One region of the Gottfriedia sp. NPDC057948 genome, then DNA from elsewhere that is predicted to be linked to it. Evidence: riboswitches for the same ligand, from Rfam matches in the RefSeq annotation. Region 1 holds a riboswitch; each other region holds the start of a gene.
What was found. Region 1 has a riboswitch for thiamine pyrophosphate ahead of ACFVRR_RS12870 (ABC transporter substrate-binding protein). Riboswitches for the same ligand answer to the same signal wherever they lie in the genome.

Region 2: linked by a shared signal. The riboswitch ahead of thiT (energy-coupled thiamine transporter ThiT) and the one ahead of ACFVRR_RS12870 (ABC transporter substrate-binding protein) in region 1 are both predicted to bind thiamine pyrophosphate.
Region 3: linked by a shared signal. The riboswitch ahead of thiD (bifunctional hydroxymethylpyrimidine kinase/phosphomethylpyrimidine kinase) and the one ahead of ACFVRR_RS12870 (ABC transporter substrate-binding protein) in region 1 are both predicted to bind thiamine pyrophosphate.

What each region holds. Positions count from the first base shown of each region.
Region 1 is NZ_JBHVPN010000007.1:46,575-56,738, forward strand. It holds gene rph (ribonuclease PH) at 1-162, opposite strand, end outside; gene ACFVRR_RS12840 (GerMN domain-containing protein) at 349-1,392, opposite strand; gene ACFVRR_RS12845 (helix-turn-helix domain-containing protein) at 1,593-1,817, shown strand; gene ACFVRR_RS12850 (TatD family hydrolase) at 2,667-3,434, opposite strand; gene ACFVRR_RS12855 (ABC transporter ATP-binding protein) at 3,439-4,170, opposite strand; gene ACFVRR_RS12860 (ABC transporter permease) at 4,167-4,934, opposite strand; gene ACFVRR_RS12865 (thiamine-binding protein) at 4,934-5,224, opposite strand; gene ACFVRR_RS12870 (ABC transporter substrate-binding protein) at 5,237-6,229, opposite strand; TPP riboswitch at 6,318-6,427, opposite strand; gene racE (glutamate racemase) at 6,660-7,451, shown strand; gene ACFVRR_RS12880 (RrF2 family transcriptional regulator) at 7,549-7,992, opposite strand; gene hmpA (NO-inducible flavohemoprotein) at 8,179-9,423, shown strand.
Region 2 is NZ_JBHVPN010000009.1:20,659-30,822, forward strand. It holds gene opp4A (oligopeptide ABC transporter substrate-binding protein) at 1-172, opposite strand, end outside; gene ACFVRR_RS14575 (ABC transporter permease) at 197-1,102, opposite strand; gene opp4B (oligopeptide ABC transporter permease) at 1,117-2,082, opposite strand; gene ACFVRR_RS14585 (ABC transporter ATP-binding protein) at 2,098-3,024, opposite strand; gene ACFVRR_RS14590 (ABC transporter ATP-binding protein) at 3,005-4,030, opposite strand; gene ACFVRR_RS14595 (Dps family protein) at 4,588-5,025, opposite strand; gene ACFVRR_RS14600 (hypothetical protein) at 5,342-5,497, opposite strand; gene ACFVRR_RS14605 (WxL domain-containing protein) at 5,910-7,991, shown strand; gene thiT (energy-coupled thiamine transporter ThiT) at 8,126-8,707, opposite strand; TPP riboswitch at 8,929-9,033, opposite strand; gene ACFVRR_RS14615 (low molecular weight protein-tyrosine-phosphatase) at 9,386-9,862, shown strand; gene ACFVRR_RS14620 (hypothetical protein) at 9,876-10,164, shown strand, end outside.
Region 3 is NZ_JBHVPN010000002.1:355,994-366,157, forward strand. It holds gene ACFVRR_RS05575 (hypothetical protein) at 1-16, shown strand, start outside; gene ACFVRR_RS05580 (FeoA family protein) at 235-465, shown strand; gene feoB (ferrous iron transport protein B) at 459-2,459, shown strand; gene ACFVRR_RS05590 (FeoB-associated Cys-rich membrane protein) at 2,478-2,633, shown strand; TPP riboswitch at 2,739-2,849, shown strand; gene thiD (bifunctional hydroxymethylpyrimidine kinase/phosphomethylpyrimidine kinase) at 2,984-3,790, shown strand; gene cytX (putative hydroxymethylpyrimidine transporter CytX) at 3,783-5,021, shown strand; gene thiM (hydroxyethylthiazole kinase) at 5,005-5,817, shown strand; gene thiE (thiamine phosphate synthase) at 5,808-6,443, shown strand; gene ACFVRR_RS05615 (hypothetical protein) at 6,682-7,245, shown strand; gene ACFVRR_RS05620 (hypothetical protein) at 7,295-8,047, shown strand; gene ACFVRR_RS05625 (acyl-CoA dehydrogenase family protein) at 8,629-9,774, shown strand; gene ACFVRR_RS05630 (acetyl-CoA carboxylase biotin carboxylase subunit) at 9,786-10,164, shown strand, end outside.

The DNA of each region.
Region 1 (10,164 bases):
GTTTCTCAAAAATGGTGGTACACGGTCTTCAACTGTTGCATTACAAATTACCTTCGTATCACCAATACTGATCAGCACTGAACCTTCTGCATGCTTTGTATAGTGAGTAATAATCTCGATTGGTCTAAGTTCATTATTTAATCTTCCATCTGTTCTTGTCATGATTGTTCCTCCTACAAAATCTTCCAAATACTAGTATAGACAAAAATGTGATTTCATTTCTACTTATTAAGTTTAATTTACAGATAAAATTAAAAACCTTGTACAAAAATCATCACAATTTTTGTACAAGGTTAGTATTAAAACCATTTTATTAAAAGGCAATTATTATCTTTTCCTAACACCGATTTACAATTTTTTCGTATTTACATCTTTAGGTCTTGAAACAGGTTGGCTTAAAGGCTTGCCGTGTTGGTCTAGCGCAGTTAATTTCCCATTGATTTGAATTTCAATGGACTTAACACCTTTTTGCTCAGTTAATGAAAGTACAAGTGGTTGTAATACATCATTATTGATCATGTTTTTTGCAATATTTCCATAGATACCATCGTTAAAATTAAGTACTAGCTTACCGCCTTTGAAAACAGGTTGACTAACTAGTTTCGTATCAGTTCCAAAATCGGATACTAAATTTGAATATTCAGATGGACCTTTTACTAGTTCATTTACGATTGCTGAATATGAATCTTTCTCTGCATTTGAAATCCTAGTCGTTACAGGTACATAATAAGTGTCTCCCATTTCCCCTTGAGAAACATAATATAGCGTAACAGGTCTGGAGTTCATAATATCTACAATGTCACCTTTATCAAAGTTAATTCCATCATCTCTTGTTAACCCATCACCAATTTGAGCTTTATTTACTGGCATCGATGCAAGCTCTTTTCCGTTTACTCGAATTTTTACCTTTGTCACATTATCAAATTGAGTTAACGTCCATGTAACAGCTTGAAACACTTTTAATTCATCTTCAGCACGGTATTGCTTAAATTCTGGTGAAAAATCAGCAATAATCGTACCATCCTTTTGAGTTTGAACACCTAAAACTTCAGTATTCGGAGGTAAAACTGCTTGGAAACCATTCGGTAAATCATCTGTAACAGGACCATCTTTTACTAAGTACTCTAACGCTTGTTTAGCCAAACTAGTAGACTTAGGTAGTTGGAATGTTTGCGGTACAACATACCCGTTACGGTCAATTAAATATAATTCCCTTTTTACCGTTTCCTCTTTCTTTGCTACTTCTTTTGAAGGTTGATCACTTTTATAAACTACCGTTTTAGGTGGATCAATGTCAGTTGAAGATTTCGTTGGAAGTAAACTACATCCACTCATTGTTGCAATTCCACATACTGCTGCCGCTGTTACTAACAATCTTTTTTTCATCACCATACTCCCCCCACGCTTTTTTACTAATTATACGAGCCTGTACATTTTTTAGAACAAGCTAAATAGAAAAAAATAAATAATTTAAATCTAGCTCTAAATTTACTGGAAATATTCACCTAAAAGACCTATCGTTCATATGATAAAAAGACTAAATGAATACCCATCCGAAGAACAGCACGGTCAAGCAAGGAGGGTTAGCACAGTTGAAGGATAGAGACTATCAAACAAAGCACACACTTACAAAGCGTGAAAAAGAAGTATTCGAGCTTCTTGTTCAAGATAAGACTACAAGAGAAATTGCTGAAGAACTTTTTATAAGTGAAAAAACTGTGAGAAATCATATTTCAAATGCAATGCAAAAGCTTGGGGTTAAGGGGCGATCACAAGCAGTTATTGAGCTTCTTCGTATGGGGGAGCTTGAACTGTAGTTATTTTGTAGAAACAATTCTACAAACCAACATACTGCCGGCATTCTAATGACATGCCGGTTTTGGTATTTACATTAAAGCTTAAGTTTTTCATTTCTCTATTTTCTTGCTTGTAAAGAATCTGATTATCTAAATTGAAAGTTATACTTTATATCCTACTTATAGTAGATAAAAGGCCTATCTGTAAATTAGGATAGATGCTCTGCTATAGGGGGATTTTATTTTAGCTCTTATAACCTATCTAAAATTAAAATAAAAAAATCGTTTCCTGTCGGAAAACGATTTTCTTCAGAGTGTTGAAATATAAAATGGTCAATAGGGAAACGGACATTAAATGAACATTTATTAATGATGAAATTATCATTTTTTGGATGCTATTAATGGTTTTAAATGTTAATATGTTTGAGCAATTTCATGATTCCAATAACACAAATAATGTTTTTTTGATTTTTTTCAGGAGTTAAAAATATTATGAGTTAATCTTTAGAAAAACAAATTCAATTGATTAGTTTAAAATGTTCGATATTTATTGACATCCAAGCTTTTACTATTAACATTTAGGTTACTCTAGTAAAGGCTATTTGTTTAGGATTTATTGAAGACTCTTTTTGATGAATAAGTTGATTGGAACGGAGGGATGCTCGACTCCTATGGGATAAGCGGGAAGGCTGAGACCCCGCAGACTTGCCGAGGAGGCGAAAGAATCTCGCCCCATGGAAAGCGAGCATCCTGTAGTGGAAATCAACATCACTTTACGCCTTTTACGAAAATTTGGTAATTTAATTGACAAAGTTGTTTTTCAACAGCGTGAAAAAAAATCGTTTCCTGTCGGAAAACGATTTTCTTATTTTATATACTATAAAACCTCTTAGTATTTTCATATAAAGTTTTATATGCACTTGATAGATCTATGTCTTTTAACTCAGCTATCTTTGCAACTGATTGATGCATAAATTTTGGATGTGTCCACTCATTTTCAAAAGGCCCTTCAAATGGCCAAGGACCATCTGTTTCTATCATCATTAATTCTAAAGGATACTTTTTTACTAAGTCTTGAATCTCATTTTCATATAATACATCTGGTGTAATCGAGATAAAATACTCATTTTTCATCATCCGATTTATTGTAACCTCGTCCCCTTTAAACCAATGAAAATGGGCTTTTTTAATAAAATATTTTTCTAATAGATTACATACGGTTTCGGCGTCCTCATACACTGCATGTAATATGATTGGTTTATTTAACTCTTTTGCAAGCGAGATAAATTTTCCTAGTAATTTAATATAAGGTACGTAATCAATCTGTTCTTCTAAATTCTTATAATATGGTAATCCAACTTCTCCGATTGCGACCATTTCATCCTGATGGTTCTTCATCCATTCAATTAATTTATCAACCTCTTCATCAGAAGGGATTTGTTGTTCAGGATGAAATCCGAATGCTGGATATACACTATTATTTTGATTTTTCAACTCTAAATTTTTCTTACTAGATTTTAAATCCATCGATACCGAAATGAGCGCTTCGATTTCGTGTCTTTGTATATTAGTTAATATTTCTTCTCTTTGACTAGTATCATAAGAATCTAAATGAATATGAGCATCTATCATTTTCATCGTATTACTCCTTCTCTAAAGCCAAATAGATTTTTCTTTTATATTCCGTAAATTCATCACTTAATAATATTTCTTTTTTACGTGGTCTTGAAAATGGCACTATGATTTCTTCTTTGATTTTGGCGGGTTTGTCAGAAAATATATATATTCGATCAGACATTAACAACGCTTCATCAATATTATGTGTTACTAATAAAATTGATCGTCGTTGCTCCTCCCAAATTGATAAAAGCCATTGTTGCATTTCAAGTCTAGTGAACTCATCTAAAGCTGAAAAAGGCTCATCCATACACATGAACGACTGCGGTGCTAGTAGAGACCTTAAAAATGAAACTCTTTGTTTCATACCACCAGATAATTCATGAGGGTAAGCATTCTCATAGTTTTCTAAGCCAGTTCTTTTAAGCCAGTCTCTTGCCAATTTTTCATCAGGCTTATGTTTTAATTCTTGTGACAAAACAATATTTTTTAATACTGTTCTCCAAGGTAGTAATGAATGATCCTGAGGCATAAAACTAACATGACCAAGTTCTCCATTTATTATCGACCCATTTAACTTTACTTCTCCAGAATCTGGTTTTACTAAACCTCCAATAAGATGGAACAACGTACTTTTCCCACTACCAGATGGACCTAGAATCGATACAAATTCACCCTCGTTTACATAAAGGGATATATTTTCTAATACTTGATGACCGCTATAACTCTTTGATAATTGTTCCACTTGTAGTGTCATTTCCGTTTCTCCCCTTTAACTTTCCATTTAACAGTAAAACGTTCAATTACAACTATTAGGAAGAAGAAAAGCATACTTAAAAACATAATGATAAAAATTGAAACAAATACTCGATCTGTTCTAAATGAAGATGAAGCTAAAGTCATATAGACTCCAATTCCAGATTTCGCTCCTAGCCATTCAGAGATAACTGCTCCCATAACACTATAAGTCGCTGAAATCTTTAAGCCAGAAAAAATGGAAGGTAGAGAAAAAGGCAATTCAACTTTCCAAAAAATTTGTGATTTGGATGCTCCCGCCATTTTCATATAATTTATTAGTTCACTTGGTGTTTGTCGGAAACCATCCAACGCTGAAACTGTAACAGGGAAAAAACAAACAAGAGAAATAATAATTAATTTAGGTAATACACCAAATCCAAACCAAATAATTAAAAGCGGTGCCAATACGATAATTGGTACATTTTGCGAAAGAATTAATAATGGGTAAAAAGCTTCCCTAACACCTGGAATTAAATGCAATAGAAATGCGATTAAAAATCCTAATAAACTACCAATTAACAAACCAATAATCGTTAATTGAATAGTAGAAGAAATATGAGGAAGTAGTGAATCAGTTGATTTCATTCCTTCTTTAAAGATTGCGATTGGTCCTGGTAATAACCAAGATTCGATTTTCCAAATTTTAATACTTAGCTGCCAGCAAATTAAAAAAAGCAGGATGACAACGATAGGTTGCCATCCTTTTATATTTTTAGATTTCATTAACGGTACTTCTCCGTTAACACATCCATCGTAATACCTTGTGGTTGATAAAGTATTTTCATTTGAGTTATTACATTGTGGCAACCTATTTCAATCATTCTTTCATTCATTTTTTGAACAACCATTAATAATTGATTCAAGTCGCCTTCCATAGTTGTTTCCAATGGTTGAACTTGATATTTTACACCTGATTCATCAATAATTTTAATTGCTTCATCAACTGCTGGAATAACATCCTCAATATTATTTGTTTTCGGTATAATTTGGACACTCATTAAAGTAGTTTGCATTTTTGCTCCTCCTTATTTCGCTGGTAAGAATTCATTCGTAAATGCTTCTTTTGGCTTAAAGTTTCCTTCTAATAATTTATTTTCAGCTAAGAAATCAGCATAGTTTTTCCAAACTGATAATTTTTGCTCACCCCAACGTTCTGCATCATCTTTATATTTAGATGCTAACCATTCTTGACTTTTTTCCACTAATTTTTTATCTAAATCCGGATTATCCTTTATTAAAATCGATGCAGCTTCTTTTGGGTTATCAATCGCAAAATTATATCCTTTTGATGCTGCAGCCACAAATGCTTTTACTATTTTAGGGTTTTTACTAATCATTTTTTCATTCGTAGCTAAAACTGGAGTATAGTAATCTAGCTTTTTACTATAATCAGTTAAATAAATCATGTTTAATTTTTCTCCACGTAGCTCTGCTTCAATCCCTGTCCATCCTTGATAAATCCACGCAAAATCGATATCTCTTTTTACCGCTGTAAAGAAATCAGCCTCTCCCATATTAACGATATTTAACTTATTAACATTAGCATTTTCTTCTGACATAAGTGATTTTAAAATAGCCTTTTCAACCGGTGAACCCCATCCACCATATGTTTTTCCAACGAAATCTTTTGGAGACTTAATTCCTTTTTTCACTGGTGATGCAAAGCCAGAAGTATTATGTTGAATAATTGCTGCAATTGATACAATCGGTACATTTTGAACTCTTGCTTGTGTAATTGACTCTTGATAAGAAACCCCAAAATCTGCTTTACCAGATGCAACTAATTGGTCTGCACCTGTTTCTCCTGGGCTGATTATATCTACATCAAGTCCTTGTTCCTTAAAGTAACCTTTTTCCTTAGCAACAAATAGCCCAGTATGATTTGTATTTGGCGTCCAGTCTAGTACGACTGTCACCTTTTTTAATTGCTTTGGCTTTTTAGTCGTAGCAGTTTTGTTTTGACCACACCCAGTTAACATTAAACAAATAGCTACTAAAAATACTACTAGTTTTTTCATTATCTATATCTCCTTTTTGTTTTTTGTTTATACAAAAAGAAAACGTCCGGATACTAACCCGGACGTAAATGCGCTGTAAAAAACATATCTAAAAAGAGATACTGTTCCCTACGCTGGCATCACCCAGATCAGGTTCTAAGAGTCAACATCTTAAGGATGCTATCTCAGCCAGCAACACTGGCTCCTCCACATTTTTTCTCATATATAAACTTTTCCTCATTAATATAACAGATAATGATTGAATTTACGAATTATTTTTAACTTGTGTTTAAATGTTTTAATACTCTGTTAATAGGAGAAATAAAACTATGAAATTTTAACATTTTTAAAAAGAGAATGATAAACAAAAATATCATTTCTTATAGTAAAATCTTAAATGAATAAAGAATATACTACATCAACAAATTATTAAGTAAAATGAGGGGATTTTTTGAATAAACCAATCGGAGTCATTGACTCAGGTGTTGGGGGCTTAACAGTTGCCAAACAAATTATAAGACAATTACCTAAAGAGGACATTTTATACTTAGGCGATACTGCAAGATGTCCATACGGATCACGACCATATACGGAAATCAGAGAATTCACTTGGGAAATGACTAATTTTCTATTGGAGAAAGATATAAAAATGTTAGTCATCGCCTGTAATACAGCAACTTCAGTCGTCTTAAATGAGATGCGGGAAAAACTTCAAATACCAGTCATTGGAGTTGTCCGCCCAGGTGCTAGAGCAGCAATAAAATTAACACAAAATGACCAAATCGGTGTCATTGGGACGAATGCTACTATTAATAGTAAAGCATATCATTCCGCACTAAAGCGGATTAATGACAAAGTTATAATTGAAGGCTTGGCATGCCCAGAGTTTGCTGGAATTGTTGAAAATGGGGACTACAATAAACCTGAAATATTTGAGATTGTTAAACACACTCTTGCACCGCTTATTGATTCAAATATTGATACCCTAATTCTAGGTTGCACGCATTATCCATTACTTGGTCCAATCATCCAAAAAGTGATGGGACCATCAATCCAACTGATCAGCTCTGGTGATGAAACAGCTTTAGAAGTAAGTGCAATTCTGGATCAACAAAATATATTATCTAACTCTGAAATTACTTCACATGAATTTTTTACAACTGGAGATCCAACCATTTTTAGTAAAATAGCTTCATCCTTATTCCAAGAACCGATGGAAAACGTAAAGTATATTAAACTATAAAGGTCAATAGACCACTTTAAATGAAAAAAACCAACAAAGTAAGCCTTTGTTGGTTTTTGTGTTTTTAAATTACGAACGCTCTTCTATTTCATAATATTTATTCTTTTGTATTACTTGAAAAATAATCTTTAAGCATCGCATTGTTCTTTACAATATCATCTAAAGTATATTGATCTAATACATGTAAAAATTGTTCTAATGCATTATTAAATATATGTTTTAAAGAACAAACAGGTGTAATAACACAAGTGTTACCGTGTTCAAAACATTCTACAATATTAAAGTCTTCTTCAGTTTTACGAATTATTTCACCGATATTTATTTCTGATGGTAATTTAGCTAAACGGATTCCACCGTTTCTGCCACGGATCGTTTCGATGTAACCCATCTTTCCTAAATTATAAATTATTTTCATTAAATGATTTTTTGAAATATCATAAGCTTCAGCGATGTCCTTAATATTAACTAATTTTTCACGTGGCTCAGAGCTTAGAAATATTAGTACACGAAGAGAGTAATCCGAATAAGTTGTTAAACGCATAACTTGTCCTCACTGTTTTATTTAAGATTAATCATAGCATAATTGTGAACTTTTTTTAAACTTTTATGCATTTTTGCGAAAAAATACATAAAAGATGTATTTTATATATTGCTTTAAATAAATTCTAGGTCTAAGATAAAGATGTATTCACAATACTACTTTAAAACGTGATTAGGGGGATTTTTCATGCTTTCTCAAAAAACAATTGATATTATTAAGTCAACAGTTCCAGTCTTAGAAGTAAAGGGTACAGAAATCACTAAAGTATTCTATAAAAATTTATTTACTAATCATCCTGAACTATTAAATGTATTTAATCATACAAATCAACAACAAGGTAGACAACAAACTGCTCTTGCAAATACTGTTTTAGCTGCTGCACAAAACATTGATAAACTAGCAACAATTATTCCTGTTGTAAAACAAATTGCGCAAAAACACCGCAGTCTTCAAGTTAAAGCAGAGCACTATCCAATCGTAGGGCAACATTTATTAAGGGCAATTAAAGAAGTACTTGGTGATGCTGCAACTGATGAAATACTAGGTGCTTGGGCGGAAGCATATGGAGTTATTGCACAAGTATTTATCGATATCGAAAAAGAAATGTATGAGGAAGCATCTTCTCAAGAAGGCGGTTGGTCTGAATTTAAAGAGTTTAAAATCATCGAAAAAGTTGAAGAAAGCGATGTAATTACTTCATTCTACTTAGTTCCTAAAGATGGTTCTTCAGTTCCTACTTTCTTAGCTGGTCAATATATTACTGTTCGTTCTCAAATTCCTGGTGAAAAATATTTATCAAACAGACAATATAGCTTATCTGATGCACCAGGTAAAAATCACTTTAGAATTTCAGTAAAAAGAGAAGCTGAAGAAAACCAACCACTAGGTAAATTCTCAAACTACCTGCACAATCAAGTAAATGTTGGTGATACATTAGAAATTACTGCTCCAGCAGGTGAATTTACTTTAAATACTGAAATTGATTCAGATGTTGTTTTCTTAAGTGGTGGTGTTGGAATTACACCATTAATCAGTATGGCTAAGTCAATTACAAGCAATCAACCAAATCGTCAAGTCAGCTTTATAAGCGCTTCAAGGAACGGTAGATTACAAGCATTTGAAAATGAACTAAACCAATTAAAAGAGCAATTAACAAATTACAATTTATCATTTGTTTATGAAAATCCATCTGAGGAAGATCTTCAAAATAATAACTTTAAAAAGCAAGGTTATATTGATGCAGAATGGTTAAATAACAATGTTAAATCAGACAATGCAGATTATTACGTATGTGGACCAGTACCATTTTTAAAAGCGATTATAACAAGCTTAAAAGAATTAGGAATTAAAGATACACAAATTCATTATGAATTCTTCGGACCATCAATGAATTTAGACACTGAACCTAAAAGCCCTGTACATCAAGGTTAATATTTAGAAAGGATGCTCAATTAAGAGCATCCTTCAGACTGTTGACAAACGCTCGCTTTCTTCGTTGCTTCGTCTGTCTGCGGTGCTCATTACCGTCAAAGGTAACTCCGCTCCTCACCTGCCTTCGCGCCTCGAAAGACAAGCGTTTTCAATCAGTCTGAAAATCAAATTTTAGAACTTTGTCTACACACAAAAAGGATGCTCAATTAAGAGTATCCTTTTTGTGTGTTGACATATAAAACGGTCAGTGAAAATAATTATTAAGTGAACATTATGGCTGATCATTTAATGATATTAAAAGTAGTTAATAAATTTGAGGAGTTTTATAAAATCAACAAGCACTAGTAATTGTTGATTTTCGAAAAGTTACATATATTAAAGAGCAATTTATAGAAAAACAAATTTATGTGATTAGTATATAAGTTAAAGTTCCGATCTTAATTGAACTACAAATTCATTACTAAGCTTTTATGTTACTCTAAGAAAAGGATATTAAATTAGATTTTTACCGTAAACTTTTTTAATGAATGATTTGATCATTTATTGACAAGATTGTTTTTACAACAACGCGAAAGAATGCCCAATTAAGTGTATCTTTTTTTATTTCCGCTCTAATAATACAGCTACTCTTTTTAAAACCGTCGGTATTGTAAAGCTACCAAAAATTGCGATTAGGTCACTTGAGTAGTATTTTTTTAGAGTGCCATATACTAAGCCACTTATCATAAGATCGTACAAAAA
Region 2 (10,164 bases), on a different contig from region 1:
TGCCACCTGAAACCGATTTTTTGTTATTTGAAACTTTAATTGGAAAAGCAGCTTGATCGATTTGCTTAGTAGTAGTTGAAGTCTTTGTGTCGCCACCTTTACATGCTGAAAGAATCATCATAGATACTGCCATTGCGCTTAATACTTTAGTAAAGCTTTTTGCATTTTTCATATTTCCACTCTCCTTATTTTTTAATTAACCTCTTCTTTGTCTAGCATCAGCTGCACGCTTTAGCGCTTCACCGATGAAATTTATACTCAGCATGAGCACTAAAATCATGCACGATGCAGGTAACCATATCCACAACTTATTTTGTAAAACATCAGGATTTGTTGCATAACTAACTAGTGTTCCTAAACTTGGCGTACTTTCTGGTAAACCAAATCCAAGGAAGGTAAGACCAGATTCAATTCCAATATTTCCTGCTAGGTTTAAAGTGAATGCAACGATAATTAAAGAGCTTACATTTGGTAAAACGTGTGAGATAATGATTTTCCAATTCGGTGTGCCAATTGCTTTAGCTGCTGCCACATAATCTAATTCGCTCTCTGATAATACTTTTGAACGAATTAACCTTGCTTTACCTGTCCATAAAAAAAGGCTCATAATAAGGACAAAATTTATGATTGAGAATTTAGGTACAACTGTTACGAATACAATAATTAACATTAATGTTGGTAAGGATAAGAAAAAGTCAATAATACGCATTACGACACTGTCTACCCAACCACCAAAATAACCAGCTATTAAACCTAATGCTAGGCCTAGTAGATTTGTAATAATTGTGATGAAAAATCCAATCGTAAAGGAATTTCTTGTCCCAATTATTAGTTGTCCAAATATATCGCGTCCCCCGTAGTCAGTACCTAACCAATGAGTAGAGGAAGGAGGCTGATAGATTGATAGAAAGTCTACTTTAACAATTTGATCTTGATCTAGAATAAGAGAAGTAGCATACACACCTATTATTATTAGGCCAAGTACGATAAGAGAACCTAAAGCTAACTTATCTCGTCTAAATTCTGCCCAAATGACACTAAATCCTGATGGACTTTTTCGTTGCTCAGTAATATGAGTTTGATTTTCGATTTTTAATTCCATAAATTTCACCTACCCTATTCAATCCGTATACGTGGATCTACGATGCTTAGAATAATATCTGAGATTAATGTCCCAAAAAGTGTTGCAAGACATGTCATTAAAACAAGCGCATTTACAACAGTAAAATCACGTAACATAACGGATTTGACGAACAGTTGCCCAATTCCTGGATAGCCAAAAATTGATTCTAAAAATACAGAACCAGCAATTAAACCAGTAATCTCATAACCTAAAAATGCAGCGATTGGTAAAAATGAATTTCGTAAAACGTGTCGAGAATAAACCTTTGATTCTGGAACACCTTTTGATCTAGCTGTTCTGACAAAATCTTTTACTTTTGTATCGATAATTTCACTACGCAAATATTGAGAAATTCCAACAGTTGAAATAAGTGCACCTGATAAAGTTGGTAAAACAAGATGATCTAATTTGCTTACGTAATAAGCAAAAGTTCCGTCAGCAATCGTAGGGTCTACGCTACCGCCCGTTGGGAAAAGATCAAAATAAAATCCAAAAACAAACAGCATAACAATTCCAAAAATAAATAAAGGGGTAGCAAAACCTAAATAGTTATATCCGGTTATCAGCTTATCCGCCCAGGTGTCGCTATAGCGTCCACTAATAATACCAAGTGGAATTGCCAGTAAATAAGTTACAATAAACACGCAGAGGGCAAGTAATACAGTATTTCCAATACGGTCACCAATCACATCAACTACATTGATTTTATGTGTATAGGAAACACCAAAATCTCCTTTTGCAACATTTTTAATCCAATGATAATACTGAACATAAGCAGGATCATTTAAACCCATTTCTTCACGAATTTTTTCAATTTCTTGTGGATTAGCTTTTGGGTTAATTGATCGTCCAGTAAGCGCATCACCAGGCATTGCTTTAGCTAGTGCAAAGATTAGTATACTCAAGATCAGAAGCTGGGGAATCATGATGAGTATACGGCGAATGACAAATTTTAACATATTCGTTACTCCTTTCTAAGGTAATGCTACTCGATGAGTATCTGAGATTGGTTTTAAATCAAATGGTCGACCATTTTCATCAAAGTAAGAAGAAGCATTTTGTTGATATTCTTTTCTAACTTCTTGTCTTTCTTTAATTTTTTCTTCTCGAACTTCTGGACGAATATCTGGTATTGCTGCAATTAAGCGTTTAGTGTATATATGTTGTGGGTTGTTTAAGATATCTTCAGTAGTGCCTTCCTCAACAAGTCGCCCTCTATACATAACACCAATTCGATCACATAAGTGGCGAATAACGCCTAAGTCATGGCCGATAAATAAATAAGTTAATTTGAATTCTTCTTGTAAATCTTGTAAAAAATTAAGTACTTGTGCTTGTACTGAAACATCCAAAGCCGAAACAGGCTCATCTGCAACTATTAACTTAGGTTGTAAAGTTAAAGCTCTAGCAATCCCAATTCGTTGACGTTGACCACCAGAAAATTCATGTGGATATTTATATAATGATTCTGGAGATAATCCAACTTTATTTAAGTAGTAAAGTACTCTATCACGTTCTTCTTCAGCAGTTAAAGTTTCATAGTTTCTTAGCGGTTCTGCAACTAAATCAATAATTCTCTTTTTAGGGTTTAAAGAAGAGTATGGGTCTTGAAATATCATTTGAATCTCTTGGCGAAATGCTCGCATTTGCTTTTTATTTAGTGTTATTAAGTCCTTGTCTAAAAACTTAATACTTCCATTAGTAGCCTGAGTCAATTGAAGTATTGCCTTACCTGCAGTAGATTTTCCACTACCTGATTCTCCAATAAGGCCATATGTTTCGCCTTCGTTTAGTTCAAATGAAATTCCATCAACAGCTCGAACATGATCTACAACTGTTCGAAAAATACCACCACGAATAGGGTAATGTACTTTTAAGTTATCAACCTTTAATAGAGACATTTACGATCGGTGCTCCTTTCTCGTTCTTGAAATGGAAATGCTTATAACAAGAACAACGTACATAATGATTTGGTGTAACTTCGTGCAAGATAGGTTGATTTTCATGAGCATAATTTTGAATCCAAGGAATACGGTGGCTGAATCGGCAGCCTGTTCTAGGTAGTTTGTCTAATGGTGGAACTGTACCTTCAATAATATGAAGTCTTTGATTTTTTGAATGGGTAGTAGGAATAGAGTTTAATAGTGAGCGCGTATATGGGTGTAATGGATTATTTAGTATTTCTTCTACTGAACCAGTCTCAATAATTTGTCCAGCATACATAACTGCAACACGATCTGCTACTTCTGCAACAACACTTAAGTCATGCGTAATTAAAATGATGCCTAGCTTCGTTTTCTTCTGTATTTCTTTTAATAAATCTAATATTTGAGCTTGTATTGTTACATCTAAAGCAGTAGTTGGCTCATCTGCAATGATGAACGAAGGGTTACATGCAATGGCAATTGAAATCATAGCACGTTGTCTCATACCACCAGATAATTCATGCGGGTACTGTTTATAAGTAACCTCTGGCTTTGGAATTCCAACTTGATCTAATAACTCTAATGCACGCTCTTTTTTTTGTGAACGTGAAAGATCAGTATGAAAATCTAAATTTTCTTCAATTTGTTTACCAATCGTCATTAAAGGATTAAGAGCAGTTAGAGGTTCTTGGAAAATCATTCCGATTTCCTTGCCTCGAATTTTATTCAATTTACTATCATTTAGCGTTAGTAAATTTGTACCCTTGTAAGAGATCGATCCATTCATTTTTGTACGATTATTTGAATGTAGTCCTAGGATTGATAGGGCTAGTGCACTTTTACCGCAGCCTGATTCACCCACAATTGCAAGAACTTCATTTTCATGGACAGTTAGTGATACATCATCCACAGCAGGATAGTATTGGTTGTTTATACGAAACGATGTCGTTAAATGTTCGATTTCCAAAAGAGGTTTTGACATTTCGTGTCTCCTTTCGAGATTTCATGAGCAAAATTGTTGATATATTTTGAATTTTCATAAGTATAATATTATTACGCGAATGTTTCAATATGAAAACATTTTCTGTAATATATAGTCCTTTTTGACTAAAAATCATTCGAAATTCAGATTAACTAGTAAATTAATAGGAAAAAAATGTCACTATGATTCGATAAAAAGGTTGATAGATTAAATAAAATAAGGGAGAGTAAGGAAAATACAAAATGAAAACGTTTCCAAAACAGTTTGAAGTTAGATAAAAAGATGTGTTTGAAAATAAAGGAGAATAAAAGAGGTTTTTGTCGGAAATTGAAATAATTTAGTGGAAAATATATTTCTGATGTACAATTTGTAGTTTTAAATTCCTAGTTCAAAATACCTGTTTTCACACGAAAAAATAAGAATTACATTAAAAAATATATGTCTACTAATATTTATTTTAGATAAATTAGGAAAGAAAAAAAGCAGTATAAAGATAAAAGGATGAATAATCCATTTTATTTTATACTGCTTTTCTTAATTTAATCTTAAGTCTTAATTCAATTTAAGTAGGCTGTTAACATCCAAACATGCTTTGCAAGTTGTTCTCGAATGGCTAAAAGTAAATCGTGAGTAACTGAATCATTTTCAGACTCTGCAATTTCCATACCATCTTTTAATTCTTCAATTAAATAATTATAGTCCTTAGTAATGTCCTGAACCATTTCATCAGAAGTAATATTCTTATTTGCTTCTTTAAGGCTTGAAGTATCAAGATACTCTCTCATTGTAGCTAGTGGTTTTCCACCAATTATTAACACTCGCTCTGCTAGCTCATCAATATGTAAACTTGCCTCATTGTAAAATTCCTCAAATTTAGTGTGTAGAGTGAAAAAATTTGGACCTTTTACATACCAATGATAGTTATGTAACTTTACAAATAGAATATTCCAGTCTGCTATTTGCTTATTTAGCACATCAACAGTCGTTTTTGAGATGGATGATGTATCCATTAAAATCCCTCCTCTAAATGATGTAAAAGATTAAAAAACCATATAAACCATCTTAACTGATAATGGGGAAAAATAGTCATGGTAATATTTGATAGCTAAGACAACAATTAGTAAAATTAACGTTAAATTGTAAATAGCTTTATATTGAAATAAAAAAATCAGCCTATTTGAGGGTTTGGATGGAGATTAGAAGATGAAAAGTACTTACTCATAACAGAAATAGAAAGAATATAAAAATAACATACTCTTAACAGGTTTATGAGTAAGTAAAATACCCCCATCCCTAAGGATGGGGGTTATTCTATGAATGTTCATTTTCTTTAGGCAGGGAAAGTTTCGGATCAATTCTAAGTGTATCATCCTCATTTAAAGCTTTTTTCAATAATAAAAATAATGATCCAATCATACCAAGAAGAATAATTACAAAAAAGAAAAAGATGATTACATCATAGACCAATGTTAAAACCCCCTTCGAAACTTTTCTGTATTCATATATATGATTGAAGAAAAGGACAGATAACCAAAATTCACAAAGTGTTCAAAATTAAAATGCATATTTAAAATGTGGATAGAATGTTTTTACTATTTGGTTGGATCAATCTAACTAAAAGCAAGTGACATCACCATTTGTAGCAGTTAAACCTAAAATAGTAAGAAGAACATCTCAAACAAAAAACAAGTTAAAACTCAACGTGATTACCGTTGATATAGGTAAAAAATGTCGTTGAACCATCGAAGATAATCATGTTACATTTTTCACATATTAACTGTGAGTTCAGCAAAGAAACAAAGTTGGAGGTTTTAATGTGATTTTCAGATCCGGAAAAGGATAGTGAAGAAAATTTTTTATTTTGGAATGGAGAAATATAATGGTGAAAAAAAGAAAACGACTTTTTAAAGCGATTGTTTTAGCATCCATTTTTGTCATCATGACGAGCGGGACGCAACCTAGTCTACTTGGATTAAAGGGACTACTTAAACCAACAATTACAGAAGCAGCAACATTTCCAAACTTGGTCCAAAACCCTACTTTTAATTTTGATAGTCAAACAACTACTTTTCCAAATTGGTCATTTATGGCGTATTTAAATAAAAGCCAAAGTCTAGGTCCTTATAGCTTCAATTTAGAGGATCAAGGTGACGGCTGGTATAAGGTATTTGGTGAAGTCAACCCAAAAAGTTATGTTAAACCTATTCCAGGAGGTGGGATTTTAATAAAGGTATTAAACACTGTAGATTCTCAAGAGTTAATAGCAATGAACCAAACGATTAACACAATTCCAGGACAAACTTATATCTTAAAGTTTCCTTTTAAACTTATTCAAAATGCGAATACCGATCCTAAGTATTCTTGGTTTGTATCTGACACAGAAAGTAATACCGCTCTAACGACAGATAAAGAATGGAGAGAATACACAGGACCTCAAAATATAACGACTACTTTCACTGCGATCGGAACTAAAGTGAATTTTAGAATTTATTTTGAAGACGGTATAAAAGATGCTCTTGATGGTAGTGGATTTCAAATCTTTCAGGTTGATCATGTTTCTGTTACAGTACTAGATACTGAGGCACCAAAAATAACGAATGCGACTATTACCATACCAGAAGGCTACACAGGTGGTGCATCATGGACCAATAAAAACACGACAATTCACTTTACAGCAACTGACGATCATGGTGTCGATCCCACAACGTATGAAGTTTCTACTGATAATGGTGGCACTTGGAGTAAAAACGGTTTAAGTAATGCCACCTCAACAGGCGTTGATTATACAGTTTCAACTCAAGGTACGACAAATATTCTAATTAGAGCAAAAGATGATTCTGGAAATCAAAGTAATCCAGTAACCGACCCTGGAGCTAAATTTACAGTCAAAATTGATAAAGAACTACCTATTACCAACTATGCTGACGGGCAATTATATAATAAAAATACAGCAACAAACATTACATTCAGTGATGCACTAAGCGGTATTGATACTGCTAAATTAAATGGGGCAACTATTTCTTCTGGCACAATAAACCCAACTGATGGGGAACACACATTAGTGATCACTGATAAAGCAGGTAATCAAAAAATTCTACACTTTACAGTAGACAAAACTATTTTACCGCCAGTTGTAAATCCGATTACAGATATCAGTACAAGTATAACGGGAACAGCAGAGGCGAATAGTACTGTGAAAATAGCATTACCTGACCAATCATTTTTAACGACAAGGGCCGGAGCGGATGGTTCATTCTCCGTACAGGTACCACAGTGGACATTGTATGATGGGGATGTAGTACGTGCAACTGCAACAGATGTCGCAGGTAATACCAGTACAGATACAAATGTAACGGTAACGGCAGAAACAAAAAATCCAGTCGATCCAACAAACCCGACAAGTCCAGTCGAACCTATTAACCCAACTGACCCAGAGAATCCTCATGAACCTGGAACAAAGAGTTCGTTAAGTATTGACTATGTGTCAAATTTCCATTTTGGTGCGCAGGAAGCTTCAGGTAAAAATGAAGTTTATACTGCTCAATTAGATGAAGTAAAACAAACTTCAGATGGTTCGATCATTAAAGTACCAAATTTTATTCAAGTAACAGACCATCGGAGAACAAAAACCGGATGGAAACTAACAGTGCAGCAAAATGAACAATTCAAGAGTGGTAATAATGAATTAACAGGTGCAGTTTTAAAATTAAATAATCCTATTTTAAACTCATCCACTCATGCGCAGTATAAACCAGTAGCCAATACAGTGACATTGATACCCGGTGGAGGTGCCCAGAATCTAGCTTTTGCAGATGAAGGAAAGGGACTTGGAACATGGACTATTGCATTTGGACAGAATCCATCTAGCATAACCCTTTTCGTGCCTGGAGCAGCTTATAAAGAAGTAGGTGCCAAATATAAAACAACATTAACATGGACATTAGTAGATGCACCACTTTAAAATCAAGAAACTTCCTATATAGATGTTAAAATGAAAGTAAATACCCCATCGAGTAAGTAATAAAAAAGACTACTCGGTGGGGTATCTTGTACTTTCTTATTTGAATGCGTTGGAACTTTAGACTGACTAAAAACTTATGCTGCTTGATTTCGATTCTTTTTAACATGAACAAGAACTGGTGCAGATGAAAGTAAAATGATTAATAAAACTGCACTAATAATAAAAGAAGGAACCATGTACCAAGCATTATATACTAATGAATAAAGAGAAACTGGTGTACCCTTTGGAGCGTATGAACCGTAAAACACGATCCCAGCAATAAAGTGGCAGATGAATCGAGCTAGTGAACCGATAAAAGTTCCTAAAATTATATAAGCAGCTGCACTTTTTTTATTGCCATTTGCTAAACTATTTTTTATTTGTTTATATACAAGACCAGCTAATCCGAGACTAGTAAATGCCAGAATATAGTCTAAAAATACTTGGATTGGATGAACAAAATATAGCTTTGTAACGATTTGTAGTGCTGCTAATAAAAGCCCAGTAATTAAACCTTGCTTTAATCCCCAACGAAAAGCAATTAGAAAAACTGGAATCATTGATAATGAAACAGAGCCACCTTGAGGTGCAGTAAATAATGGTAAGAAATCAAAAACGATTGCTAGTGCTGCACACATTGCTATTTCTGTCATTAATTGAATCTTTGATGTCTTCATATATATTTCCCCCTTTATCTAGTGGACAACTTATGTAGTGAAACACTTTGTAAGTAATGATGTCTGGGCGATTAGTCACATTTTATAATGTCTAGTTCCAGCGCCTTGCCCTTTGTGGTGTCGGGGCAAAAGCGAGCCGCTTCCACATTTCAAATTAAGGAGATTTCAGTAGGAATAAATAAAAAAAGCAATACTGGGTAGCATGATGAGCCCGGCGTTGCTTTTTCATCGTGCCACATCCCTACGTTAGTACTAACTAACAGGTTCAGAGGGTAAGAATAGCTACTCTATTCACTCTCAGCCAAATGGCTCCCCTTGTGGTTTTAGCTTACATTTAGTTGTCTTTACTAAATATAGTCAAGGTCATTTAAAAATACAATTAATTTATCTTTAAAAATTAAAAAAATTTGGCCATTATTAATGGAATCTTTGTGAGAATCGCTAAAAACATTAACCAATTTAAACTTTTAGATAATCATTAAAATTATTTTTAAAAAATGAGTGTAATCATAGCTATTATGTAAAAAATAAGCATTATAACTTTTATCTTATTTATACTAGTCATAAATTATTCACAATGGCTTGCTTTTCATTTTAAAATTTACCGTGTAGAATGAATACGAAAGAAACAGCTAAATTTTGGCAGAAAGTGTAAATAATTTGAAGGAGACATTTTAGATGATTCAAGTATTATTTGTCTGTTTAGGTAACATTTGTCGATCGCCAATGGCTGAGGCTGTTTTTCGTCATTTAGTGACAGAAAAAGGGTTAGATAAACAATTTATGATAGACTCAGCTGGTACTGGAGATTGGCATTTAGGTCACGCTCCACATAAGGGAACACAAGGTTTATTGAGTGAAAAAGGTATAACCTGCGAAGGTATGAAAGCTCGAAAAGTGACAGAAAATGACTTTAAATATTTTAGTTATATTGTTGCTATGGATGCACAGAATAAAGAGGATTTAATGAATTTAGCAAGAAATAATTGTATAGGAGAGATTTCACTACTTTCAGATTATGTTCCAGCATCAATGTGGAAGGAAGTGCCTGATCCATATTATACGGGTAATTTTAATGAAGTATATGACATCATTACAGAAGGATGCTCTCATTTACTTCAGCATATTTTAAAGCAACACCAATTAACAGTTTAGAGGAGGATGTAGAATGTCAAAACGTAACAAAGCTTTACGCAATATTCTAGTCGGAGTCGCAATTGGTGCAGGGGTTACTCTACTTAACAAGGAAAATCGTGAGAAAATCTCACGTAAAGGAAGAAGCGTAACAAACAAATTAAATCAAATTAAAGAAGATCCAGAAATCGTAAAAGGTGCTGTTCGAAATCAATTGAGAGTAGTACAAAACTCAGTTGAGAAATTAGAAGGCAATGTACAGATTGTAAAGGATAAATGGATCGAAATTAAAGATTCAACATTAAATAAGTTTGATAAAGGCT
Region 3 (10,164 bases), on a different contig from region 1:
TAAAGATTTAAAATAATAAACAATAATCATCTTTTTCTAAAAAAGCCTACATAGAAATATCTTTGTAGGTTTTTTCTTGATTTTATTCACGAAATTTTGGGAATTTTTTCTTAAGTTAACGTTTTCATAAAAGCAGGTAGACAATTAACTTGTCTTCACTTAAGATAAAGATATTGATAAGGATTATCATTATTAATTGTTTATATAATAAGTTTTGATCCGGGGGAATCACTTATGTTACTTTCAGAATTAAAAAAAGGCGAAAAAGCAAAAATAACGGACTTGTCATCACTAGGTGAGGCAGTGAAGAGACGTCTTTTAGATCTAGGGATAAGTGAAGGGGCTATGGTCTGCCTACAATGTACAATGCCGTTCAAAGGGCCTTGTATGATTGAAAATTGCGGACAATCACTTGGCATTCGATTTCATGATGCATCTGGGATAAAGGTAGAAAAAATATGTTAAATATAGCGCTTATTGGAAATCCAAATACAGGAAAAACTTCTCTATTTAATAATTTAACAGGTACATACCAATATGTAGGAAATTGGAGTGGGGTTACCGTTGAAAAAAAGGTAGGGAGTATAAAAAATAAACTTGGAAATCTAATTGATTTGCCAGGTATCTATTCTCTAAGCCCTCTTTCAAAAGATGAGGCCGTTGTTTCGCATTTTTTTGTAAATGAAACATTTGATGGGATGATTAATATTGTTGACGCTGCTCAATTAGAGAGAAATTTAATGCTCACTCTTCAACTTCTAGAATTTAATAAATCAATGATTATTGGTCTAAATATGGTTGATGTTGCTAAAAGAAGAGGAATTTCAGTTGATCCTGCTAGTATCTCAAAGATATTACAGGTACCAGTTATTCCAATTGACGCTAGATCTGGTAAGGGAACAAACGAGGTAAACGAATTACTAGAGACAATTCCTCAATCTGAAGTTGAGTTTGAAATTGATTATGGAATAATTATTGAAGACGGTATTAAAAATATTATGACGCTATTACCTTCAACTTTATCTATTCCTAAAAGATGGACTGCAATACAAATTTTAGAGGGCAATAAAGAGGTAATTGAATTTATCGCTTCATCCTACGATTTTAGTAAAATTGACCAAGTAATTAAAATAACAGAGGCACAATTAAACAGTGAACAAGGTGTATCACCTTCAAAATGGATTTATTCTATAAGAAAAGAAGTCATTTCAAAATTAATTGGAAGTTCTGTAGAGAAAGAATCTAATGAAGCAGTTACATTAACTGATCGCATTGATCGATTTGTGACACACCCAATTTTGGGTATTCCTATTTTCCTAGTTACAATGTTTTTAATGTTTAAGCTTACTTTTGATTGGTTGGGGTTACCCTTATCTGACGCATTAGATGGGTTTTTATCAGGACCTGTAACGGACTGGCTAACAAACGGCTTAAATGCAATACATGCATCTGATTTTATAAAAGCAGTTGTTCTTGATGGTATTGTTGCCGGTGTTGGTGGAGTTTTAGTCTTTGTTCCACAAATTTTTATTTTGTTTTTACTAATTTCATTCCTTGAAGATTTTGGATATATGTCTCGAGCGGCTTTAGTAATGGATCGTTCGATGGAAATGGTTGGTTTAACTGGTAAGGCATTTATTCCAATGATTATTGGATTTGGTTGTAATGTACCTGGAGTTATGGCTGCTAGAACGATTGAACAGCCTAGAGAGAGACTACTCACGATTTTGTTAACACCATTAATGTCTTGTTCGGCGCGTTTACCGGTATATGCACTATTCGTTGGCGCGTTTTTTGCGAAAAATCAAGCAATAGTTGTTTTTTCACTCTATATACTCGGAATAGTAGTTGCATTAGTATTAGCTAAGGTTTTTTCATCTACTATATTAAAGGGTGAGTTTTCATTATTTGTCGTAGAACTCCCACCGTATCGTATGCCACAAGGTAAAGCTTTATTTAGAAGCACATGGGATAAAGGTAAAGGATTTATTCGAAAAGCAGGTACGTTTATTTTTGGTGGTTCTGTAGTAATATGGTTATTATCTTATATGGGACCAAGTGGTTTAGGTGTTTCGATGGATGATAGCTTTTTAGCAATGATTGGTGGAATACTTACACCAATACTTGCACCTTTAGGTTTCGGGACGTGGCAAGCAGGTGCTTCTTTACTAACAGGATTTTTGGCTAAAGAGGTAGTCGTATCTGCCATGAATATTATCTATCATGTGCCAAATGCACATTCTTTACAAGGAATATTGTCAACACAGTTTTCTGCACTTTCTGCATTTAGCTTTATGGTATTTGTCTTATTGTATGTACCATGTCTTGCAACTGTTGCGACAATTCGTAAAGAGACAGGTTCAGCTAAATGGACGTATTTCTCAGTTGGATATGCATTAGTTATTGCGTATATATTAGCGCTAATTATCTATCAAGTTGGAAGTCTCTTAGGCTATTAAAGAAAGGGGTATCTACTTATGATTGTCAATATTATAATAGGAGCTCTTATTTTTGGATATGCAGGGTGGACACTTTTACGATATATAAAGAAAACGAAAAAAGGTAAATGTGGCTCTTGCTCAATCGCAAAGACTTGTAGTTCAAATTGTGATACTGTAAATTATTCAAAATAGCAATATAGAATTAACTAAAAAGATAAAATTTAAAGTAAACTGTCTAAATACTTGAATAAAGTAGAAGGATTAATTAAGATGATAAAGTAATAAACTTTAATAATTGAATAGTACTAGGGGTGCCGTAAATGTTCGGCTGAGATTAAGACACATAAGTCTTTGACCCTTTAACCTGATCTGGATAATGCCAGCGTAGGAAAGTGAACGTAGAATACATATTTTGTATTCATAACATTGATTTGTTCGAGCACAAGTCCTTATGGGATTTGTGCTTTTTTGTATTTAAAATCAAGTGTCATCTTCTATCTGTAAGATCAAAGAGTTCTATTCATGAAATAGGGGGAAGAGAATTGAAGAAAGTATTAACGATAGCAGGCTCTGATTCAAGTGGTGGTGCAGGGATTCAAGCGGATTTAAAGACATTTTCAGCTCATCGTGTTTTTGGAATGAGTGTAATTACAGCAGTAACTGCTCAAAATACACAAGGAGTGTTTGCAGTACAAGATATGACACCAGAGATGATTGCTAGTCAGTTAGATGCAATTTTTACTGATATTAAAGTGGATGCTGTAAAAATTGGAATGGTATCTCAAATAGAGACGATTAAAGTCATTGCTGAGAAATTAAAGCAATATAAACCAAAGCAAATCGTAGTTGATCCAGTTATGGTTTCAAAAAGCGGATTTGACTTATTAAGTCCGGATGCAAAGGAAGCTTTAATTCAAGAATTGATTCCGTTAGCAACGGTTATTACGCCAAATCTTCCTGAAGCAGAAGTCATTACTGGAAGAAAAATTACAACCATTGAAGAGATGAAAGAAGCTGCTATTCAAATTCACTCATTAGGTGCTAAAAACGTCCTTGTAAAAGGTGGTCATCTAGAGGGGGAGGCTACCGATATTTGTTTTAATGGTGACGAATTTACAAGCTTTAATAGCGTTAGAATTAATACAATTAATACCCACGGTACAGGTTGTACTTTATCTTCAGCCATTACATCTAATTTAGCAAATGAACTTGAATTAAATGAGGCTATTAGAGAGGCGAAAAATTATATAACATTAGCAATCCAACATTCCTTTTCAATCGGAAAAGGGGTAGGTCCTGTACATCATTTTTACTCATTGTATGAAAAGGCAGGAGTCCAATATGTCTAATCAAAATGCAAAAATGACGAAGTGGAACTTTACAACACTTTGGTTTGGTGCGGCAGTTTCTGTAGCAGAAATTATGACTGGTGCCCTAGTAGCACCACTTGGTTTTAAGAAAGGTTTGACGGCCATTTTAGTAGGGCATTTACTTGGAACATTATTGCTAATTTTAGGTGGAGTCATTGGTTCTCAGCAAAGGTTATCAGCAATGGAATCTACAAAAATTTCATTTGGTAACTATGGTAGCTATTTGTTTTCGATTTTGAATGTTCTACAGTTACTAGGCTGGACAGCAATTATGATTTTAACTGGAGCTCGCTCAATCAATTTAGTTACAATAAAAGATTATCGGTTTGACCACCTATGGGTTTGGTGTTTAGTAATTGGAGTATTAATCGCAATCTGGTTGTACTTTGGACAAAATGCTTCTAAAAAACTTAATAGTTTAGCGGTTGGTTTACTATTTGTTTTAACAATTGTGCTATGTTTTGTCATTTTTAAAAGTGATAAAATCTTAACTCAACCAAGCACTTCTGGACTATCTTTTGGTGCAGCCGTTGAATTATCAGTAATTATGCCATTATCGTGGATTCCATTAATTAGTGATTATACTCGTTTCGCGAAGACAACAAAAGATGGAGCGATTGGTAGCTTTATAGGTTATATGTTTGGTAGCTCTTGGATGTATATTATTGGGCTAGGCGCAGTATTAGCATTTAATGAAGTAGACCCGGTTGCTGTTTTAATGAGTGCAAATCTAGGATTATTTGCAGTTGGTATCGTCGTCTTAGCAACTGTTACAACGACTTTCATGGATGCTTACTCTGCCGGAATATCAGTTACAACCATCTTTCCAAAGTTAAATGGAAAACATATCGCCCTTATTGTTACAGCTATTGGAACGTTATTGGCCGTTATTTTCCCTATTGAGAAGTATGAAGGATTTTTATATACAATTGGTTCCTTTTTTGCACCGTTATATGCAATTTTATTAACGGACTATTTTATTCTAAAAAGAACAAATATAAGTAAAGCGTTGAAGATTGATTGGATCGCGTTTATTACATGGATTTTAGGCGTTTTTATTTATCGTAAGTTTGTACAATTAGACTTCTTCCTTGGAGCTACTGTTCCAAGTATGATTTTAATTTGTGTCATTTATATAGTTGTTCAGTTTGTTATTAATAAGCTTGTTCCAAAGCAAATCGGGGGAGAAAAAAATGTTAACTATGAATGAAATGAGTCAAATTCTTGAAAGTGTGAAAGAGAAAAAGCCTTTAGTTCATCACATTACAAATTATGTAACTGTAAATGACTGTGCAAATATGGTGTTAGCTCTAGGTGGATCACCAGTTATGGCAGATGATTTAGCCGAAGTAGAAGAAATGGTATCTTTTGCATCAGCTCTTGTTATTAATATTGGAACATTAAATGAAAGAACAATTCAATCAATGATTAAAGCTGGTAAAAAAGCCAATCAATTAGGCGTACCAGTTATATTAGATCCTGTTGGTGTAGGAGCAACTACTTTACGTACAGAAACGACTTCTAAATTATTGAAAGAAGTACGTTTTTCAGTAGTTCGTGGAAATATGTCAGAAATTAAAATGATTGCTGGCTTAAATGTTCAAATTAAAGGTGTGGATTCTGTAGCTGGTGAAGAAGACGGCGTTGAAATTGCGAAATCTCTATCAGCGAAATTAGGCTCAGTAGTTGCAATTACAGGTGCGGTAGATATTATTGCAGAACAAGACCGAGTATGTACCATTTCAAATGGAGATAAAATGCTAGCTGATGTTACTGGAACTGGATGTATGAGTACATCATTAATTGGAACTTATGCTGGTGCAACGACTGATTATTTCCTAGCAGCTGTTTCCGGTATTACGACAATGGGTCTTTGTGGAGAGCTTGCTAAGGCTCGATTAACTGAAGGACAAGGAATCGGTACATTTAAAGTAAACTTATTTGATGAGGTATCTAAAGCTTCTGTTGATACACTTATAACAGGAGGACAAATTGAATGGCTATAACAAAAAGTAAAATAGATTATAAGCTTTATTTAGTAACGGATCGAGATGTATTAGGTTCAAGGGATTTAGTTCAATCTGTTGAGGAAGCAATTAAAGGTGGAACAACAATCGTACAAATAAGAGAAAAAAATTGTAGCAGTCTAGATTTTTACAGTATTGCTATGCAAGTAAAAGAAGTCACTTCAAAATATAATGTTCCATTGATTATTAATGACCGTTTAGACATCGCATTGGCAATACAGGCTGATGGCTTGCATATCGGTCAAGAAGATTTATCTTTAACTGTGGCTAGACAGATTGTTGGGAAAGATATGATTATTGGTGTATCTGCATCAACATTAGAAGAAGCAATGATTGCACAGGAACAAGGTGCGGATTATGTTGGTATTGGTTCAGTGTATCCGACGAGTACAAAACTAGATGCAAAATATTTAGCACTTGATGAGTTACGAAGAATACGTGAGGCAGTAAAAATTCCAATCGTAGGCATCGGTGGAATTAATGAAAAAAACGTTTCTGAATTAATGGAAACAAAAATTGACGGTGTTGCAATTGTTTCTGCGATATTAGGGAAAGAAGATATTAAATCAGCTGCTGAACATTTGAGTATGTTGGTTAATAAATAATAAATTGGTATCTGGGGTATCTATTACATCGTAATTTGATGGATAGGTGCCCTTTTTGTATTTTATACATACTCATTCAAACATAGTAACAATTACTATATTCTAAACCTTCCTTAACTAATGTAAATTTACGTTTCAACGTTGTTTATTGAATATCATCTGTAACAAATTATACAAAAATATTTGATCATTAATATTGAAACATACCGAAATAAATATAAAAGGAGGTAGAATTTTAGTGAAACAATTTAAGAAAAAAAGACTTGGATTAATTTTGTCATATGGAATTATTTTTTCTACATTAGACCCATTATCTGCACTGGCAGCAGTTGTTCCTTCAAATAGTCGTCCTAGTGTTACTAATGGATCGACTAATGAATTTGGCAGTTCTGAACTTTTAGGTCCCTGGAAAGATAAAAAGTGGAATTATTACGTATACTCATATAAATATAATGGATGGGATAAAGATGCATTTGAAGCTGTAAATGCACAAGCGACAGTTACACTATCTTCTACTTCAAATTCTACTTATACCCTTTCCGGTTCTACTGAATTTGGAATCAAAAAAATTGCCGAAGCAAATCTAGGGGGAACATTTGGTAAGAGTTGGGGAAAAACATCTACTGTAGAATTTACTGCACAAAAAGGTTATTTCTATGAATTATGGAGTACTAATAAAATTAAGGTAGAAAAGTATAAATACACATACAAACCTTTACTTGGCTCAAAAAAGACTTTGTACAGCAGGGCGAATGATCGTGACGGAACGTATAAATGGTTTTTCAGATATCCTCGAAAATAGTTTATTCTTTTGAAATTTAAATTAGGAAAAAAAGAAGTGAGGAATTTTTTTGAAAAAACAGCTTTGTTTATTTTTACTAACCGCTACACTCATTGCTATATTTACAGCATGCAACTCCCAAAAAAATAATCACCCTACGCATCCCAAGCTTTCTGCTGTTGCTAAATTAGAAGGAGAAATAAAAAAAGAAAAAAATTATTTATTCTTTAATAAAAATGAGTATACGAAAAGAATAACTTTATATTTCTACGATAATTACAATAAAGCACCAATTACAAATGTTAGATTATTTCGTGATAATGTATTAGTTAGTAAAAACACGAAAGTAATTGATACATCAATTCATGATAATGGTATATTTACATTTGAATTGCATGAGTATGTACCTTTCTTTAATAGTATCGTATTAAGTAATCATAATGATAGACTTTTAAAATTAAAAACAGGCGATTATCATTTTGAATTGATCGATCTGGCAAATAATATAGAAAATGATTACCGGTGGTACCTAGAAAGTTATAACACAGGTGAAGGTAATTTTAAATTTGAAATGGATGCTAATTTTAGCAGGGAAAATTCTCAAAAAACACAGTATGAGTTAAATTCTGCATATAAAAAGTTAAAAGGATTTAGTGTGGTAGAAATTCCTACATTTAAAGAAAAGAGTAATACTTTATTCTTTAAATACTCTGCAACTAGTTCAACCAAAGAGGCTGGTTCCTATGAAGTTTTAGTAGTTCAGAAGAATAGTAGTGGACAAAAGTATTTAATGGGTTCTGTTGTTGTTCCATTAAAGGAATAATTACTAACTAGAATTAAGTCACTTCATTAAAAAATGAAGTGATTTTTATTTTTTGAAGAGGAAAACTTGATTGTCTTGAACTATTTAATAGATTCATACCATCATATCAATTCTTTAATTGATTAGAACAATTGGCTAGTTTTCCGAATGAAAGGATAAACTGTTGTGCGATTTTTAGTGTAAATACCCCAACTAGTATGGTAATTTATCAGATTAATTGCAGTTATCGTAAATTTAATTCCAGATTTGCCATTTTTATTTGCAGCTCTCTAAGACTTATTTGCACAGTCAGTCTTCTTATTTGCACCCCTCTAAAACACATTTGCACTCCACCATCCAACAGTAATTCACACTACATCCCCACAATCCTCCCACTTTTCCTAACTTTTCCTCTCTTGTCTCAATTTGTCGAACATAGATTAAAGGATAATGGTAGAAAATATCGAATATTATCAATTGTAAGACTAAAATATTTATTTCTTATACACGAAATATGAGACTCCACTGCTATTTGCTGCAGTTGGAGACATTCTTACGTTTTTTTAAACGTACCTAAATATTAAAAGGAGAGTGACTAACACATGGATTTTTTATTATCTAAAGAACAGCAAATGATTCAAGAAATGGTACGAGATTTCGCGGCAAAGGAAATTGAGCCTTTTGCAGAGGAACTTGATCGTGATAGCAAATTCCCAATTGAAACATTCAAAAAAATGGGTGAATTAGGTTTATTAGGAATTCCGTTCCCTGAAGAGTATGGCGGTAGCGGTGGCGATACAATTAGTTATGCGTTAGCTGTAGAGGAAATAGGGCGTGCATGTGGAGGAACAGGTTTAAGCTTTGCTGCAACATGTTCATTAGGTGCTTCTCCAATTTACTATTTTGGTACAGAGGAACAAAAGCAAAAATACTTAGTACCAATGGCGCAAGGAAAAACGCTAGGAGCTTTCGGTTTAACTGAGCCAAATGCGGGTTCTGATGCTGGAGGAACACAAACAAAAGCAGTTTTAGAAGGTGATGAGTATGTGATTACAGGTGAAAAATGCTGGATTACAAACGCTCAGTATTCTAACACAATTATCGTAACTGCTTATACTTCAATTGATGAAAAAGGAAAGAAAAACATATGTGCATTTATCGTTCCAACTGACTCAGAAGGATTAACAATTACAGATCCTTATGACAAGATGGGTGTTCGTGCTTCTAATACAACTCAAATTGTTTTAGATGGAGTACGTGTTCCAAAAGAAAATATTCTTGGCAATCCTGATAAAGGTTTTGGCCAATTCTTATATACATTAGATGGTGGTAGAATTTCAATTGCAGCACTTGCTGTAGGTATTGCACAAAAGGCTTTTGATAAAGCATTAGTATATGCAAAAGAACGTAAACAATTTAAACAACCTTTATCTAGTTTCCAAGCTATTCAATTTAAATTAGCTGATATGGCAATGGGAATTGAGTTAGCAAGAAATATGGTGCATAAAGCTGCATGGTTAAAAGACAATGGAAAACCGTTTACGAAAGAAGCGGCATTCGCTAAGTTATACGCATCTGAAATCGCTTCCAAAATTGCGAATGAATCATTACAAATTCATGGTGGATATGGCTATATGAAAGAGTATGGCATCGAGCGTTTAGTACGTGATGCTAAGTTACTTGAAATTGGTGAAGGTACATCAGAAATTCAACGTATGGTAATTGCACGTCAATTCGGATGCCGATAAGGAGAGAGAATATGATCAAAATACTTATTGCAAACCGCGGGGAAATCGCATGTAGAATTATTGAAACATGTAAAAAGCTTCGTTATCAAACTGTAGCAGTTTATTCAGATGCTGATAAGGAAAGTTTGCATGTTAAGTTAAGTGATGAAGCATTTTCTTTAAAAGGTAATCATACAAAAGATACGTATTTAAACGCAGATTTAATTATAAAAATTGCAATAGAAAATAATGTAACAGCAATTCATCCTGGATATGGCTTCTTATCAGAAAATAGCGATTTTGCTAGAAAATGCAAAGAGGCAGGCATTTTATTTGTTGGTCCTAAGCCAGAACATTTAGAAATGATGGGCGAAAAAATTAGAGCTAGACAAATAATGGAGCAATTAAACA